Regions from separate parts of the Kurthia sp. Dielmo genome, predicted to be linked through region 1. Evidence: riboswitches for the same ligand, from Rfam matches in the RefSeq annotation. Region 1 holds a riboswitch; the other holds the start of a gene.
What was found. A riboswitch is a leader RNA that binds a small molecule or an ion and turns the genes downstream of it on or off. The one in region 1 is predicted to bind preQ1.
Positions count from the first base shown of each region.

Region 1 (9,655 bases):
TCCTCAAGACGTGTCAGACGCTTCGCGAATGCCGTTAAATCCGGTAATCCCTCCGCAATATACTCGAGCTGCGTGACGATACCAAGTAAACGGTCCTCATTTAATTTCAAATGCTCTGCTGTACGCTGCAAGCTCTTCTCATAGCCTAAGTCATGACGAATCATTTGAATGGCGTCCTTTGGTGGCAAATCTTTTAATGTACGAATTTTCTTTTTCGCCTTGCGAAGTGCCTGCTCCTGATAAGGCGCATGCACATTTGCCGCAAGCTGATCGAAAACAGACGTCGTACGGTCATTTTTATTTAGCAACTGTGTGATTTGTGCTTTTTTAATATAGGCGTTCATTTTCGGGTAAATGCGCTCTAAAATATCCGCTCGCTTATCATTAAATGTCAGACGCATAAAATTTAAAATATCTTCAATAATGAAATGACGGAAAAACTTCACATCGACTTCCTTCATATAAAATGGAATTTGATGCTTTTCAAGCGCATCCACAAGTCGGATAGCAGATGTATTATTACGATACAATACCGCAATTTCCCCCGCATCTTGTGTACGTTCAATTTCCTCTACTACATAATTGAGCTGTAACGTATAACGGCGCATATTATGAATGATTGGTGGCCGCCCATGCCCATTTTCAGTAAACATTTTCTTATCATAGCGCTTTTTATTGCGCTTAATAAAATGGTCTGCCACATCGGTAATTTCCTTTGTCGAGCGATAATTTTGTGCCATCGTCAGTACGACTGCATCTGGATAGACTTTTGGAAACTCGAGTAACTTTTCTACATCTGAGCCTCGCCAAGAAAAAATCGATTGGTCATCATCTGCTACAATACACAAATTATTATGTGGTGCCGCTAAAATACGGACAATTTCATGCTGAATAACAGAATTATCCTGGCCCTCATCGGTTAAAACATATTCAAACTGCTGCTGATAATGTGTGCGAATTGCTTCGTCATCGCGTAAAATCTCATAGCAATATGTTAGCATATCATCAAAATCTAAGAGCACATTGACCCCATCACGGCGCTTGAATTCCTCATAGCGAGTTAAAATTTCTGCCGCATCCGTTAGACTACAAGGAGCTTCCTTTAAACGCTCACCTTCTAGCATACGGTTTTTCACATAGCTAATATACGTCAACAGCTCATCCATCTCATCTTCTGTTGGCTGCGTTTTTCGCTTTTCTGTAAAGAGATTACGTAAAATGATTTTTTTATTCCACTGCATATCCTTCGTACCTTCAATTAAACGGAACTGACGACCGGTTTTATAAAAATATTGCCGCACAATTTGATAAGCCAAGCTATGAATCGTTGAGAAATGAATACGTTCATGCGTCAATGTGCCAAAAAAGCGTTCAAAGCGCTCACTCATATCACGTGCCGCCGCTTTACTAAACGTCATTGCTAAAATGCGCTGTGGTGCGATTTTTTTCTCAAGTAATAAATAGCCAATTTTCATATTTAATGTCGTCGTTTTCCCAGAACCAGGTGATGCGAGTAACAACAATGGCCCGTCCGCACATTGTACGGCCTTACGTTGTACATCATTTAGATCCACACCCGTCACACGCTCCATCGTCTTAAAAAAATCCATGTATTACTTCCTCCGTTCAAAAATCATCTATCCTCTATTATACACATTTCTGCTTTTGACAAGGCAGTAGGTGCTTTCAAAAAACGTGGCCACCTCACTACAACGCTTTTCTTCTGCATAATGAACGAAATATTTTGAATTGACTAAAAATTGCGTACTTTATTAGGAATAGTATGTTAAAATGAACAAATATAATTTTACCTAGGAGGCAATACTATGGAAGCAACTGAAAAAAGCGTTCAAGTTGAGAATGTGTTAATCGCACATCAATTATTAAAAGATGTCGTCAAACACACCCCGCTTGAGAAGGATGATTTCTTATCAAAAAAATACGATTGTACCGTCTATTTAAAACGTGAGGACTTACAACATGTACGTTCATTTAAATTACGTGGTGCATTCTATAAAATTAAAACAATTGAGGAGACTGCCCGTGAAAGTGGCGTCGTATGTGCATCAGCAGGAAATCATGCACAAGGCGTTGCTTTCGCGTGTGCCCATCTAGGCATTCACGCGCATATCTTTATGCCAACGACTACGCCGAATCAAAAAATCGAGCAAGTACGCATGTTTGGACGCGACTATGTTGAAATTATTTTAGCAGGTGATACATTTGATGCCTCTTCTAAAGCGGCACAGGAATTTTGCGAAGCCGAAAATCATATCTTCATTCACCCATTTGATGACTTAGATGTTATTGCGGGTCAGGGCACCGTTGCCGTAGAAATTATGAATGATATTGAGGAGCCAATCGACTACATTTTCGGTAGTATTGGCGGTGGCGGACTGATTTCTGGTGTCTCAACATATATTAAAAATTTGTCTCCTAAATCTCAAATTATTGGCGTCGAACCTGCAGGAGCTGCCAGCATGAAAGCAGCACTTGCTGAGCATCATCCAGTCGAGCTACCAAAAATTGATAAGTTCGTCGATGGCGCTGCTGTACAATGTGCCGGTGAACTTACATCAAAAATTTGTGAGCAATTGGTCGATGACATCGTTGTCGTGCCAGAAGGTAAAGTGTGTACGTCTATTTTAGAGCTTTATAATAAGCAAGCCATCGTCGCTGAACCAGCGGGCGCATTATCCGTGTCTGCACTTGATTACTACAAGGATCAAATCAAAGGCAAAGCCGTTGTTTGTATTATTAGCGGCGGTAACAATGATATTGGTCGTATGCAGGAAATCAAAGAGAAGTCATTGATTCATGAAGGGCTACTTTATTACTTCATCGTCAGCTTCCCACAACGTGCCGGCGCACTTCGCCAGTTCCTAACAGAGGTGCTTGGTCCAAATGATGATATTACAACATTTGAATATACAAAGAAAAATAATAAAGAAAGCGGCCCTGCATTAGTCGGCATCGAGTTAAAACATCCTGGCGACTACAATGCGCTGCTCGCTCGTTTTAAATCAAATGGCTTTGACTATATGGAAGTTAATAATGATAGCACCTTATTTACATTACTCGTTTAATTCAGTCCATAAATAAACACAGAGGCTTTGACATACGTGTAAAAACAGCCGCTCCTAGGAGTATAAGAAAAACCGGAATCGTGCCATAGCGCGGTTCCGGTTTTTCATTGCGCACGCGAAAAAAAAGGAAAATGACGTGTTTTGTCCCAGTCTCTTTTGTTATACAAAAAAACACTTTCAAAGATTTGTACATCTTTGAAAGTGTCTGCATTTTTCACGTCGATAATAAGGCGCGGTCCGATACCATTTTTTCACCACGAATACGCTGGAACTCATTCATTAAATCTTCAATTGTTAAGTTCTTTTTATCCTCAGGTGATACTTCTAAAATGATTTGACCCTTATCCATCATAATTAGGCGATTGCCTAAATCAATCGCTTGCTGCATATCATGCGTAATCATTAGCGTCGTTAATTGATCCTTTTCAACAAGCTCTTTTGTTAGGCCAGTAATCAACGCGGCGCGTGACGGATCAAGCGCGGCTGTATGCTCATCTAGCAGTAAAATATCTGGCTTTGTAAAGGTCGCCATTAAAAGCGATAATGCCTGACGTTCCCCGCCTGATAGCATCCCAACCTTAGCATTTAGACGATTTTCTAAGTTTAAGTGAAGTGACTCAAGTGCCGTTAAGAAAATTTCCTTACGTGCCTTGGATACACCACTACGCAGGCCACGTGGTTTATTACGCGAATAGGCTAGAGCCAAATTTTCTTGAATCGTCATCGTCGGTGCAGTACCCGCCATTGGATCCTGGAATACGCGACCAATGTATTTTGAGCGCTTATATTCAGGGAGCGCTGTGACGTCCTTATGATTAATTGTAATCGAGCCCACATCTGGTGTGAGTGCGCCTGAAATCATATTCATCATCGTTGACTTACCCGCACCGTTACTCCCAATAATCGTCACAAAATCGCCCGCTTCAAGCGTTAAATTAATATGATTAAGCGCGATTTTTTCATCGGGAGTGCCCTCGTTAAAAATTTTATGAATATGTTGTAAATTAAGCAAGTGGCTTCTCCCCTTCCGGCATCGTAGCGACTTGTCTCATCAGCTCAGCTCGACGTTTTGCACGACGTTTTTTCTCTTTATATTTACCCATTGCATATGGAATAACAAGTGCGATAATAACGACGATTGCTGTAATTAACTTTAAATCACCTGTATCTAGGAATTCCACTTGTAATGCAAGTGAAATGACGACGCGGTAAATAATCGCCCCGAAAATAACCGCAAGTGTTGCACGGACAATCGTTTTCTTACCGAAGATAGCTTCTCCGATAATCACCGATGCAAGGCCGATAACAATCATCCCAATCCCCATACCAGCATCCGCAAATTTATTTAGCTGTGCGATTAATGCACCTGATAATGCCACTAATGCATTCGATAATCCTAATGCAAAAATTTTCACACTATCTGTATTCGCTGAAAAGCTACGAATCATTTTCACATTGTCGCCTGTAGCGCGTAATGCTAAGCCGAACTCTGTTTTTAAGAACCAGTCTAAAATAAATTTAAGAATAAAGACGACGATAAACATCACAATCACGATACCCCATGTACGAGGTAAGCTCGTTAAGCCTGTTGCGGCTAAAAGATTGTTAAGTGTGTCATCAATGCCTAATTTTGACCAAAAATTATGTAGCATCGTGAATACGGTATCTGAATTCGATAATGGAATATTTGGTCGTCCTACGGCATTTTCTGTCGTTAAGCCCATAATTCGAAGATTAATCGAATACAGTGCAATCATCATTAAAATCCCGGCTAAAAGCTCATTAATATGTGCTTTCGTGTGTAAAATCCCTGTGATGCTACCAGCGACAAAGCCCGCTAGTAGTGCACATAATGTTGCAAGTAATGGATTATAACCAAATGTAATCATCGTCGCGGCTGTTGCAGCGCCCGTTACAAAGCTACCGTCTACTGTTAAGTCTGGAAAATCTAAAACCCGGAATGTAAGGTACACGCCAAGTGCCATAATTGCGTAGATAATCCCCTGTTCAACAGATCCAAAGAGTGCTGTAAACATACTGAATCATCTCCTATTTATTCAACTACCTCTGCATCCCAGTCTTTATCGATGTCGATGCCTAATTTATCTGCAGTTTCTTTATTAATTTCGAATTTTAAATTTGCTGGGTATGCTGCTGGAATATCGGCAGGTTTTTTACCGTCCTCTAAAATCTCAGCCGCCATTTCGCCCGCTTCTTTACCAATATCATAATAGCTGAAGCCGTAAGCACCTAAACCACCACGTGCTACGGAATCAAGCTCACCAACCATAACTGGTTTTTTCTTCGCTTCTGCTACGTCTAATACAGACTCTAATGCTGAAACTACTGTATTATCTGTGATAATGTAGAATGCATCTACTTTATCAACTAATGATTCCGTTGCTTGTTTTACTTCTGCTGAAGTAGAAGCTGATGCCTCAACGATTGTGACACCATTCTCTTTTGCTGCTTCTTTCGCACGATCTACTTGCACACGTGAATTTTGCTCACCTGAGTTAAAGACCATGCCGATTTTTTTCGCCTCTAATTCCTCCGCTAAAAACTTCACTGTATTTGGAATCGCATCTGGATGTGTATCTACTGTACCGGTTACATTGCCGCCTGGTTTTTCCATTGAATCGATTAGTTCCGCACCTACCGCATCTGTTACAGATGTAAATAAGGTTGGAATATCTGACGTTGCTGCCGCCACAGCTTGTGCAGATGGAGTTGCATTTGTGAAAATAACATCTGGTGCTGCTGCGACTAAGTTATTTGCCGCTGTCGTATTAATACTCGCATCACCCTGTGCATTTTCCTCCTGATATTTCACGTCAAGACCCGCTTCATCAAGCGCTGCTTTAAAACCTTTTGTTGCTTCATTTAACGAAGGGTGCTCCACATATTGTAAAATGCCAACATTATATGTTTTGTCACCTGACTCTGCTTTTGAACTGTCATCTGCTGCTTTATCCCCGCCACATGCAGCTAGTGCTAACGCTGCTGTCGCTGTTAATGCTAGTAAGCTAAAACGTTTCTTCATCCCTATTTCCCCCATGTTCTATGTAGTCTTATTTGCTATTATTGCAACTGAAAATTAAATCGTCAATAAAATTATGAATATTTAGATAATTTTATACGTTAAACAGTTACGCTTTAAAGTATTAAAGCATAAAAATTTAGTTTTAACAACACTTTTATGGCATGAACATTTTACGTCTTTTTTGACTTTCTTTATAAAAATCGCTAAAATATACTTCTGACCGTGGTTCGAGACCATCCCACGTAAAAAAACTAAGGAGCGAAAAAAATATGCAAAATACAATGCAACGATCGTCTTCTAAAGTACGATCTATCGCAATCAGTGGCATCATCGCAGCACTCTATGTTGCCGTTGCCATGCTCGTTGCGCCTTTTGGTTTTACGCAGATTCAATTCCGTGTTGCCGAAATGTTCAATCATTTAATTGCGTTTAATAAAAAATATATCGTTCCTATCGTGTTAGGTGTTTTCATAACGAATTTATTTTCACCGCTTGGTTGGTATGATTTAGTATTCGGCGTTGGTCAAACAGTGATTTCACTTGTTGCCGTTATTTTAATCAGTCGCTATATTAAGGGTGAAACAGCGCGTATGATCGCGACGATGCTTGTCTTTACATTCACGATGTCGATTATTGCGTTTGAGCTACATTTAGCCTTTCAACTTCCCTTCCTGCTAACATGGTTTACATGTGCAGTTGGCGAATTCGTTGTGCTACTTGCTGGTATTCCAATTATGAAAGCCCTCAACAAACGCTTGAACTTTAAGGAATTGATTTAAAAAAAGAAGGCACTCCCCACACTAGGAGATGCCTTCTTTTTATTATGGTGTCAGTTGGTAATCCTTCATATCATCACGTAATTTGGCCTTTAAGAATTTCCCAACCGATGTTTTTGGAATTTCTCGTACGAACACAATATCATCTGGCATCCACCATTTTGCTACTTGTGTCGCTAAAAAGGTTTTAAGCTCATCCTTTACAGAGGTGTCATAACCTTCTTGTAATACGACGCATGCAAGTGGCCGCTCCTGCCATTTAATATGTGGAATTGCAATGACTGCTGCTTCAAATACCGCATCATGTGCCATTAGCGCATTTTCAAGGTCCACTGATGAAATCCATTCACCACCCGATTTAATTAAGTCCTTCGTACGGTCGGTAATTTTAATATTCCCCTGTGGCGTACGCACCGCAATATCACCTGTATATAACCAGCCATCGCGATACGCATCAATCGTGCGCTCATCGTTATAATATTCACTTGAAATCCACGGGCCACGAATACGCAGCTCACCCATCGTTTGGCCATCCGCTGGCACTTCGCCGTCCTCGTTAATGATTTCCGTTTCAATTAAAGGCACTGTTAGGCCCTGTGTAGATAAGGCGGCGATTTTTTCTTCTTCGCTCCAATCATCCATTTCAGATGTTAAAGCCGCCACAGATACAATCGGTGACGTTTCTGTCATACCGTACACCGTTTTATATGGAATGCCAAATTTATGCGTGAATTTTTGAATCAGTGCGGGTGGTGATGCAGAGCCCCCTGCTGCGACCATTTCAAGTGATGACATATCTCGCGGTGTTTTTTCAAGTTCCTGTAGCACACCCATCCAAATTGTCGGAACACCTGCAGTGAATGTCACACGTTCTTCTTCAATTAAGTCAATCAATGTGTGCGACGTAAAGTTGGGCCCTGGTAACACCAGCTTTGCACCAAAGTTCACCGATGCAAACGGAATCCCCCATGCATTTACATGGAACATCGGCACGACCGGTAGTGCCACTGAACGCTCAGATAAGCCAAATGAATCGACTAACCCTAAATTAATGGCGTGTAGCACAAGCCCTCGGTGTGTATACACGACGCCCTTAGGGAAACCTGTTGTAGCACTTGTATAACACATTGCGGCTGGTAAATTTTCATCTAAGTCTGTCGGGAATTGATAATCATCCGGTGCCTCAGCTAGTAACTTTTCATATGAATAAAGCGCACTAAACTGGCTTTCTGGTAAATCATCTGAGTCACTCATCACGACAATCTGTTTAACCGTTGTTAGTTTCGGTAGAATACGTTCAATCGTTTCAAATAAATCAATATCGACTAATAAAATTTCGTCCTGTGCATGATTAATAATGTATTCTAAGTGCTCATCTGCCAATCGAATATTAATCATATGTAGCACTGCACCTGTACATGGCACTGCAAAATAAGCTTCTAAGTGGCGATGCTGATTCCACGCAAAGCTCCCTACCTTCATCCCTTTTGTCATCCCTATTTTTTCTAATGCTGACGCCAACTTACGTGTACGAGTCGCGAAATCTTTATACGTTAAGCGGTGAATCTTGTCCGCTGATGTACGTGATACGATTTCTTTATGCGGAAAGTACGTCTCGACCCGTTTTACAAAACCATTTAATACTAGTTGTGTATCCATCATCGTTAACCATCCCCCTAAGCATTGTTGTCAAGATTACCAAATCCTGTATAAAATAGTGTATAAAATTATTCGTTAAAAATCCAGAATTTTTAGAAAATATTTTATTTTTATAGAATTTTAATTAACTTATAGAGAAAATTTACGTTTTTTCTTTTGAGCCGTTTATCTTACGTTATAAAACGGGAACAAAAAACTATAGCAAGACAAAGGAGAGGTTTTTATGATGAATTATTTTGTTGTTGAAAATGCTGTACGTTTAAAGAATCAAGTTGATTTATTATTGAAAGAAGGCTTTGAACGAGACCAAATTTATGTTTTTTCACGGTATGAGGATCGCGCTGATGATATCGCCAAAGCATTACATATTTCACAGGTTGGCGTAGCCGAACAAGGTGTTATGAACAGTGTTAAAAATTTATTTACGTCCCGAGAATCTGAACTACGAACACAGCTCATGTCACTTGGCGTTACCGATGAGCAGGCAAACGCACTCGATGTACATTTGGATGCGGGGAAATTAGTCGTTGTGGCGACAAAATAAACAGTACTTTTAAGCAATCAAAAGAGGCTTTGACATACGCATAAGAAAAACCGGAATCGCGCTGTAGCGCGGTTCCGGTTTTTCGTTGCGAACACTAAAAAAGGAAAATGACGTGTTTTGTCCCAGCCTCTTTTTCAATTTATCGTTATGAAGCTGTGCGATATAATTTACGGCGTAATTTTTCAAGCATATCGACTGTCATTTTATCTAAATCATAGGCTGCTTTAAAGCCCCATTCCGCTTTTGCCGCACTATCATCTAAAGAATTTGGCCAACTATCTGCAATTGCCTGACGCGCTGGGTCGACATCGTAGTCCATCGTGAAGTTTGGCAGTACTTTTTGAATTGATGCGGCGATTTGCTCTGGTGTAAAGCTCATCGCTGTAATATTGAATGCATTACGGTGAACAAGTGTGTCACTATCTGCTTCCATTAAATCAACAATCGCTTGCAGTGCATCTGGCATGTACATCATATCCATATACGTACCTTCCGCAATATAAGATGTATAGTGACCTTTCTCTACAGCTTGATAATAAATGTCGAC
Region 1 is NZ_HE578956.1:87,212-96,866, reverse strand. Features, by position in the region: gene KTHG_RS00915 (ATP-dependent helicase) at 1-1,610, opposite strand, end outside; gene ilvA (threonine ammonia-lyase IlvA) at 1,827-3,086, shown strand; gene KTHG_RS00905 (ABC transporter ATP-binding protein) at 3,301-4,098, opposite strand; gene KTHG_RS00900 (ABC transporter permease) at 4,091-5,122, opposite strand; gene KTHG_RS00895 (ABC transporter substrate-binding protein) at 5,140-6,129, opposite strand; PreQ1 riboswitch class I at 6,346-6,390, shown strand; gene KTHG_RS00890 (QueT transporter family protein) at 6,399-6,908, shown strand; gene KTHG_RS00885 (long-chain fatty acid--CoA ligase) at 6,951-8,567, opposite strand; gene KTHG_RS00880 (YflT domain-containing protein) at 8,788-9,108, shown strand; gene KTHG_RS00875 (L-threonine 3-dehydrogenase) at 9,254-9,655, opposite strand, start outside.

Region 2 (9,655 bases), on a different contig from region 1:
TTCACCTTAGCCTTACCAATTTCCACTGTATAATAATCTTCTGGAACCTCGTCTTTAATCCCATACAGCGTTTTGTCCTCAGAGAAAATGACAATATTATCGTCTTCAATTGCCGCATTTAACAGTCCCTTGGCATCGTATGGATTAGATGGCACAACCACTTTAATCCCTGGAATCGAGCCTAGCATCCCGTAGTAAGAGCCTGAGTGCTGAGCCGCAGCAGATGCTCCTGCGCCGTGACATGTACGTACCGTCATCGGAATTTTCGCTTTTCCGCCAAACATATAGCGCATTTTTGAGCCCTGTGCGAGTAATGTATCGAAACAGAAGCCAAGGAAGTCATTAAACATTAATTCCGGTACAGGACGTAAGCCAGTTGCTGCTGCACCTACCGCAGCACCCATATAGCCCATCTCAGAAATTGGCGTATCAATGACGCGCTCACGACCATGTTTTTCAACTAGTCCCTTGGTGACGCCAAATACACCGCCCCATGCACCTTCATTACCTAGATGGTCGATTGTTGCGCCACCGGCAATATCCTCACCTAGCAAAATCACGTTATTATCACGATCCATTGATTGATCCAAAGCCTCGTTAATCGCCTGCATAAATGTAATTTTTCTTGTCATGTTCCTTCACTCCTTTTATTAGTCTACGTATACATCTTCTAGTAATGCTTCTGGACGGGGTACAGGGCTTTCCTCTGCAAACTTAATTGCTGCCGCCACATCCTGGCGCGACTTTTCTTCAATATCATCTGCCTGTTTTGCCGTTAATAAACGTCCTGCAATCGCTTCTTTACGGAATAGCTCAATACAATCTGTATCTGCATGCTCTTTTTCAGGTCCCTCTTTTGCTTTATATTTTTGCTCGTCCCCTTCAAAGTGACCATATTTACGATATGTGAGGCATTCAATTAGTGTTGGCCCTTCACCTTTACGCGCACGCTCTACCGCCTCGCCTGCCGCATCATATACTTCTTTTAAGTTCATGCCATCTACTTTGACACCTGGAATATCATACGCCGCCGCACGCTGCGCAATGGTTTTAGAAGCCGATGAATAAGACTGTGGCGTCGATTCTGCGAACATATTATTCTCACAAACAAAGATAACCGGAAGCTTCCAAATCGCCGCCATATTAATGCCTTCGTGGAAACCACCTTCATTGGCTGCACCATCACCGAAAAAGCAAACAACTACACTGTCTGTTTTTAAGTATTGATTACGCAGTCCTGCACCAACAGCGATTGGGAATCCACCGCCAACCATCCCATTTGCACCAAGCATGCCTTTATCAATATCAGCAATATGCATCGAGCCGCCCTTTCCCTTACAAAGACCCGTTTCCTTGCCATAGATTTCTGCCATCATGCCATTTAAGTCACAACCCTTTGCGATACAATGTCCGTGACCTCGGTGTGTACTTGTAATATAATCTTCATCTGTTAAATGTGCACAAACACCTGTTGCCACTGCTTCCTCTCCTGCATATAAATGCACGAACCCTGGAATCTCTCCACTCGTGAAAATGCGATGTACTTCATCCTCAAAATTGCGAATATCATTCATTTTTTCATAAATCCATGCCGCTTTTTGTTTTGTCAGTTTTTTCATCGTAATTCCTCCTTGTAATTAGCCATGTATCGCTTGTGAAATCAGACTGTTCGCTACCTCTCCTGTCAGTTCAGATAGACTTGGATGCCCAAATGTTAAATTTGCCAATTCATCAACACAGCCCTCTGCTTTTTTGACAGCCATTATCGTATGGATCATTTCTGTCGCATGGGCGCCGACAATAACCGCGCCTAAAATTTCGTTATACGTTTTTTCAGAAATGATTTTGACAAATCCTTCTGTGTCATTCGTGGCAATGGCTTTACCAATAATGCTAAACGGCATACTGCTCACTTGAACATCATAGCCATTCGCTCTTGCCTCCTCTTCACTTAAACCAAAGCTTGCGACTTCCGGTGTCGTATAAATGCAACGAGGAATGAGTGTTTGCTGTAAAGGTTCTGGATTGGCTCCGGTCATATGTGCGACGGCATGTAAGCCCTCTGCACTCGCTGCATGAGCGAGCATATAGCCACCAATCGCGTCCCCAATCGCATATACACCATCCACCGATGTTTCATAATGTGCATTGACCTCGATAAATCGGTCCGCCTTTAGGCCAAGTTGCGTAGCGAGCGCTAGATTCGCTTTGCGTCCCGTTGCCACTAATAATTCGTCAAAGTCAACGTTTCCAACTGATGTGTGTACGGTTGTTGCTGTGACCTGTTGTAGCGTAATGCCGGTGTGCACCGTACAGCCAAGTTCTTGTAATTTCTTTTTCAATAATGTACGAACCGCTACATCTTCTATTCCTAAAATGTCGGGTGCTACTTCTAATACACTGACCTCGACACCAAGCGGAGCCATCGCAAAAGCGAGCTCAACTGCAATAACGCCGCCTCCAATAATAACAAGCTTATTCGGTAAGGTTGTCATATCAAAAAATGTATCAGTCGTATGATAGCGCACATTTTCAATGCCTTTGATTGGTGGTACAAATGGTGTACTACCCGTCGCAAGTAGAAGCTTATCTGCTGTTAAGCGCTGCGCTCCTACTTGCACCGTTTTGTCGCGCGTAATTGTTGCTTCTCCTTCAAAGTAAGCGATTTCATTTTGCTTAAACAGATGATGAATACCGCCTTGTAAAGATGTTACGACGCTATTTTTTCGTGCTACTAATTGGTCGAAATGGATTGGCCCAACTGTATGTTCAATACCATATGCCTGTGCCTCTTTCATAGTTAATAACCATTCGGCATGCTTTAAATATGCTTTTGACGGTATACAGCCGACATTTAAACAAGTGCCGCCAATCTTTTTCTTCTCGATGACTGCCACCTGCATCCCTTGCTGCGCCGCTTTAATAGCCGCTACATAACCCCCTGGTCCTGCGCCAATGACGACTACGTCATAGTGCTTCACTGCTACCCCCTCCATTCTTTTGCCTACACCTTTCTTTATGCAAAAACCATGCCAACTTTAAAAATGCCGTCACGCCGGTATTTTTCTTTTGAACAAATAAAAAAAACGCAACACATTGTTGCGTTTTTGTCTTAATTCACTTCAAATTGTAGCGTGTCATTTTACGATACAGTGTACTGCGCGCCATTCCTAACGCAGCGGCGGCCTTTGAAATGTGATAATGATGCTGTTCAAGTACGGCTCGTAATTGCTTCTCCTCCTCAGACATTGGCGCTACATTTTGTTGCAAACGCTTTCTTTTTGTCCGTTCAATTGTCCCCATTTCAATCGTTTGTTGCAGTTGTTCTCTCGTTGGTTCTACATGTTCATAATAGACATGTAGCCGCTCTAAAAAGTTATTTAACTCACGAATATTGCCGTACCACTCATAGTGCTGTGCCACTTCATAGGCAGTAGCGAGCCAATAAGGATACCAATTTTTCTTCATACAATAATCTTGCATAAAGACGAAAATATCTTCCTTACGTTCACGCAATGGCGGAATCGATAGCGGACAAACATATAGTCGATAAAATAAATCCATTCGAAAATTTTCCGCTTCGACTTCTGCACGTAAATCCCGGTTACTCGCGGTCACAATGCGAAATGATACTCGCTCGACCTTCGTGCTACCAATACGGGTCACCTCTTGATTTTCTAACACGCGTAAGAGCGCTGCTTGCATACGCTTTGACATACTATCTACTTCATCTAAAAATAATGTACCCCCATGCGCTTCGGCAATTTTCCCTTTATAGCCCTTCGCATTTGCCCCGGTAAAGGCACCCGGCGCATAACCAAATAATTCACTTTCTAATAAACTTTCACTAATGGCTCCGCAATTAATCGCTACAAGTGGCCCATTCGCAACGGCGCTATTCTCATGTAATGTTTTGGCGATGACTTCTTTCCCACTTCCCGATTCCCCGTAAATATGCACGGGTAATGGACTACTTGCCACCTTTTCCACTTGCGCCATAAATGCACGATATGCTTCATTTTTAGAAGGCACTCCTTGATAGAAAAACTGTTTTGTTTCCTCTTCCTGCTGTACGATCGGATAAAAGTACCCAATCATTTGGTCATCTAGAAAAATAGGCTGTGGCAATGCTTGTAGCACTTGTTCCTTTAAAAATGCATGAATTGGTTGTCCTTGCCACTGTGCCTCTTCAATAAAAAGTTGCGACGAGATTTTGACAATACGCTCAAATTCATCACAGACAACCCCTGGCTGTGTCATATGATAGCTATAGTCTACAAGTTGCTTTCTCTCTTCTAGATAACGTGACTTTATTTTGGATGAAATCGTTGCTGTCAGTAGCTTCATAAACGTATTTACTTCTTGTGCTGCCGCAGAATCGTTTAAATGTGAGGAAATGTCTAGTACTGCACATACCTTATCATGCTCATCATAAATTGCCGCCGCAGTACAAGCCCATGCATGAGAGCCTACCGCATAGTGATCATAACCTGTCAGTGACATCACAGCCCCCGTCTGAATCGCTAACGAAATCGCATTGGTGCCAACATCCTGCTCATGCCAGCGATGCCCTTCTGAAAATGACATGTCATTTGCAATGCGTTTTGTTCCCTCATGACCGTCGCGCCACAATATGTATCCATTTGCATCCGTTAAAATAAAAATGGGTAATTGTAATTTGAAATAAGCCTCATACATGCGTAGTTCCTGCTGTACAAGCGCAATCAATCGTTCATTTTTCCTTTGCTGCTCACGTAATTGGGGCGGCGTTAAGATTGCCTCACTTTTACGTGCATATGGGTCAACCTCTAATGCTCGGCAATGCAGCCAAGACGTTGCCACTTCCTCCGGGAGAATTGTCAAATCAACTGAATCCTGTGCAATAAAACCTTTCCAAACACGTTCTTTTACATTCATTGAAAATCCCTCCTCATACACGATTCACCATTGGCAAAAGGATAAGTAGTATATGCTTTATTTTACTAAATATGGTCGTTGAAAGGAATTGAAAAGCTAAAAGAGGCTGGGACAAAACACGTCATGTTTCTTTTTTAGTGTTCGCAACGAAAAACCGGAACCGCGTCACCGCACGATTCCGGTTTTTCTTATGCTCATAGGAGCGGTTGCTTTTATACTTATGTCCTAGCCTCTTTTCATTAATTAAATTGATTAAAATAATAAATGATTTCTTTATAGTATTTCTTCGTACTGAAGCGTGTTTTTTCTCCAATAACATAAAATTCTTTTTTTGCACGTGTTGCGGCTACATTTAACAGATTTGGTTGCTGACAAGACCATTCTGCTGCCCCATCCGTTTCTTTATCTGTCCCTGTAATAAAGTAGACAATATCCGCTTCTTTTCCTTGGAATGTATGCACTGTTCCAATAGAACTATCTAGCCATTTTTTTATACCTGATAATGCCATGACCTCTTTATCTTTTTCAAATGCTTCTTTTAATCCTTTTTTTACAGCTGTAAATGGTGTAATAATAAATAAACTAGGTAACTTCGCACTTTCTTTTACATGCTCCTTAAATTTTCGAACGGCTAGTTCGCCATGTGCAGGAACATATTGCGCTGTACTTGCTTTACCACTACTATCAAACCACTGTCCTTTTCCTGGTGTATCATTTGCGATAACCATTTGATTATTGTAGGCAATATCATTCGCAATCGAAAACATTGGATTTAAACAGCGACGATGCACCCATAAAGGAATTCCTAACCGTTTAGGCATATCATCCATTTCACCTTGAATCAACGTCCCCATCGGATTAGCCAAATCTGCCATTACTTGTACAGATGCGGTCGTTCCTAGTTTTTGTTCGCTAACACCGAATTTTTTACGGACATCACTCAGTATAGCTGCATCTAATGTAACAACCGGCTCGATTTGAATTGGATCTCCCACAACAATAGCATGCTTAGAACGCCATAAAGCACCAGCTGCCTGTTGAGGACTTGCTTGTCCCGCCTCATCAATGAATAAATAGTCAATAAAATCTGCCCCGATTTCTTTATACATTCTTCCAAAGCTTGCAAAAGTTGTACTCATTAATGGGAAAAGTAGATGAAGGATTTTCCAAGTATGACGAATAATTTGGAGCCCTTCTTCTGTATTTGTATTAATAGCTTGACGGTTCGCAAAAATCGTAATAGCTGTATGCATTGATTTACTATTCTTCATCATAAAATATTTATGCACTTTTAATGCTTTTAGAAATAATAATCCACGTTCAAAATTTAATTGGTCTGCTTGCCATAATACATTTTTTTGTCGTTCTTCATAATTAGCAGACTGCCAGAACTCATCCGTTGAGAGCTCAACATTTTCTTCATTAAACTGCTTCTTATCTTCTTTTAGCTTCTCTAATTTTTGCTCTTGCTGTTGTAATCGACCATTTAACTGGTGTTGCTCTTTTTCTTTTTCTTCCTGGGTGATAAATAATTACTCTAATTCATTCGCCTTAGTAGCAATTTTTTGAAGAATTTTTTGTTGTTCCTCTGTTTGCTTACCCATTAATTTCGCAAAAAAACCTGGTTTTTTCGTTGCACGTTCCTGCTCTTTTAATAATTCAAGTATTTGTTTGTGCTTTTCAGCTTTTTGTTCTAAATCTATCAATTCTTGGTACAATTTTTGCTGTCGTTCTTTCATTCGTGAAACATCCTCAACTATTTGTTGATAATGTTGCATTGTTTCAACATATTGCTGTAGTTGTACTTTACGCATTTCTACTGTTGCTAATAATGTGTGAAATTCATCAACTGCTTCATGCCATGCATTTTTAGGCAAAGGTGCATTTAACTCCTTAAAAATGGATTCTTGATTTTTGTCTTTGTTACCAAACAAACTATTGACGACTTTTTTTATGTTAGTAGATTTACCAAATGCTGCTGAAAATAGCCCCCAGCTTTCTTCTCCACCTAAAATAATAGAAGCTGTATTTGAAAAGAAATTAACATCCTCCGCTTCATTAGCGTAAACGGTATCCCATTTTTCATATTTAGTCGTTGGTTCCGTTTTCAACGACCGGCTTACTTCTGCTTTTTTCGGTAAATCTTTTGAAATATTTTCAACCGCACCATTATTACAAGATGCTACAACCATTGAAAAAGCCGCAATTTCAGGAGCCAGCATAACGGATTTTAACTCTTTATCGCCAATTTTCACCGTGGCATACGTTGAAAAGGATTCCATAGGATTAGAATATGCCGCCATTTTTTGCGCTCGTTGAACGATTAAGTCTGCAAAAATATCTTTTAATAATGTCGTTTTACCAGTTCCTGGTGGTCCATTTACAGATGAAATCGCATTTTTTCCATTCAAGACTTGATTAACTGCAACTTGCTGCATCAATGAAAGACGATGTTGTACAAAAGAAGGCCATCGCCCATTAGGTAAATTCTTAGGCTGTAGCATTTCCTCGATAGAAGCTCTATTTTCATTAATATCTACTTTTAAATCTACACCTTCTATAAACTGTTGAAGCGTGCGATTTGGTTGATTGCCAATCTTATACAAATCATCTAAAAAGAAGCTATTAAACTCCGGCATTACATCTTCGGTTATTTCTTTTGAATTTTCCTTAGGTTTTTTGATGGCAAAGATTTTTACAGTTGCTTTTTTCACTGTATACTCTTTAGCTAATGTTGAGAAAAATGTGGAAAATTTATTATGAAATTCGACAAAACACTCTTCATTTAAACCATTTTTAAAGGTTTTTATAGCATCTTCTTCAAGTATTTGATAATATTCATTGTACCGTTTTGAAAAGTCACTATAGCCAATTATGCCTTGGCGCTCAATATCTGCTAAAATCAATTGCAAATGTGGAATGAATAAACTACCTTCCACATATTCGCCCAACTCATTGACATCAAAAGCATAACTATAGTACTTTGTATAAACCTGATTAATGATGGCTTCTTTACTATTGAAAAAGTTTCTTAGTGTTTCTGTTAAATCTTGTTGATTGTATAAAGCTGCATAATATCTGAAACGGAATGCGTATTTCTCCTCTTCTTTTGGGCGTATTTCTTTCCAAAATTGTCTATCATAAGATTCGTTATGTAATACAGCTGGTCTTTTTTGATAATCCGAAAAAAGATTAGCACGTAAATCTTCATTTTTTGGTAAATCTCCTGGTAAAATAGATTCTATAAATCGCCAAGCATCTAAAGTAGTAATACTCTTCAACCCCTTATCTTTTTTCACTATTATAACAAAAAATTACCATTTTATTAAAATATTGAATAAAAAGGAGCTGGTTCCATGCTATACCGCCTTGCAACACCTCAAGATATTCCGGTTTTAATCGAACTACGAAAACGGCAATTAATTGATGAGGGCAGTACGCCGGATACCATTATTGACAATGAATTAAATACTTTTTTTGAGCGCAATTTTAGAGATAATTCGCTTGTACAATGGATTGTCGAAGAACAGGACGAAATCATTGCAACAGCCGGTGTAATTTTTTATGCTTTTCCACCAAGCTATACGAATGCAAGTGGTATAAAAGGGTATATCACGAATGTTTATACACATACCTCTTATCGTGGACAAGGACTTGCATCTGCTCTGCTCGATAAATTGGTAAGTGAAGCGAAAAAACGTCATGTGCCGGTCTTGCTGCTAGAAGCTTCTACAATGGGAAAACCGGTTTATCAAAAATATGGCTTTACAGAGATGGATACCTGGATGATTTATCGTCTCAATCTTTCTTTTTAAAGAAAATATTGTGCAATTCTTATAACTGTGATAAATTAAAGGCATAAAGCTAAAAGAAGAGGTTCATAGCTGAAACCCTCTATAAAAAACTATGGGATCATATGACAGTTATGCCGTATCCGATAGTGGATACGGCTTTTTTTCATATTTTCTCTTCTTCTAGCGGAAGGAGGAAGTAACATGACACAACGAACAGATGAGCAAGGACTAAGTGACTTAACATTACTTGGTAATCAACACACAAATTATGCTTTTAACTACGCTCCTGAGGTACTAGAGGCAGTAGACAATCTTCATGCGGAACGTGATTTTTTCGTAAAATTCAACTGTCCTGAATTTACAAGTCTATGTCCGATGACGAAGCAGCCTGACTTTGCGACGGTGTATATTTCATATATTCCAGACAAAAAAATGGTCGAAAGCAAGTCGTTGAAGCTCTATTTATTTAGTTTCCGTAATCACGGTGATTTCCACGAGGATTGCATGAATAAAATTATGGATGACTTAATTAACTTATTAGAGCCTCGTTATATTGAAGTATGGGGCAAATTCACTCCACGCGGCGGGTTATCGATTGATCCCTGGTGCAATTATGGACGCCCCGCCACAAAATATGAAGACATGGCGATGCATCGCTTAATGAATCATGATATGTACCCTGAAAAAGTAGATAACCGATAAACACGAGATGTTCTTAGCGACCATCTAAAAAAACTAAGAGAGCGATACTCTTTTAGGGTATCGCTTTTTTCATTGAGGAGCTTATTTATGGAAAAACGAGACAAAGCACTTGTCGTATTTAGCGGCGGTCAAGATAGTACAACTTGCCTTTTTTGGGCACTAAAACGCTTTAAGGAAGTAGCAGTTGTGACATTTGATTACGGCCAACGTCATGCGCTTGAAATAGACTGTGCGACGAAAAT
Region 2 is NZ_HE578959.1:200,655-210,309, reverse strand. Features, by position in the region: gene KTHG_RS12265 (alpha-ketoacid dehydrogenase subunit beta) at 1-632, opposite strand, end outside; gene KTHG_RS12260 (thiamine pyrophosphate-dependent dehydrogenase E1 component subunit alpha) at 651-1,619, opposite strand; gene lpdA (dihydrolipoyl dehydrogenase) at 1,638-2,981, opposite strand; gene KTHG_RS12250 (sigma-54-dependent Fis family transcriptional regulator) at 3,118-4,917, opposite strand; gene KTHG_RS12245 (DEAD/DEAH box helicase) at 5,157-6,191, opposite strand; gene KTHG_RS12240 (hypothetical protein) at 6,450-8,198, opposite strand; gene KTHG_RS12235 (GNAT family N-acetyltransferase) at 8,274-8,732, shown strand; PreQ1 riboswitch class I at 8,785-8,831, shown strand; gene queF (preQ(1) synthase) at 8,913-9,413, shown strand; gene queC (7-cyano-7-deazaguanine synthase QueC) at 9,501-9,655, shown strand, end outside.
Region 2: it holds a riboswitch for preQ1, as region 1 does, so the genes downstream of both, queF (preQ(1) synthase) here and KTHG_RS00890 (QueT transporter family protein) in region 1, are expected to answer to the same signal.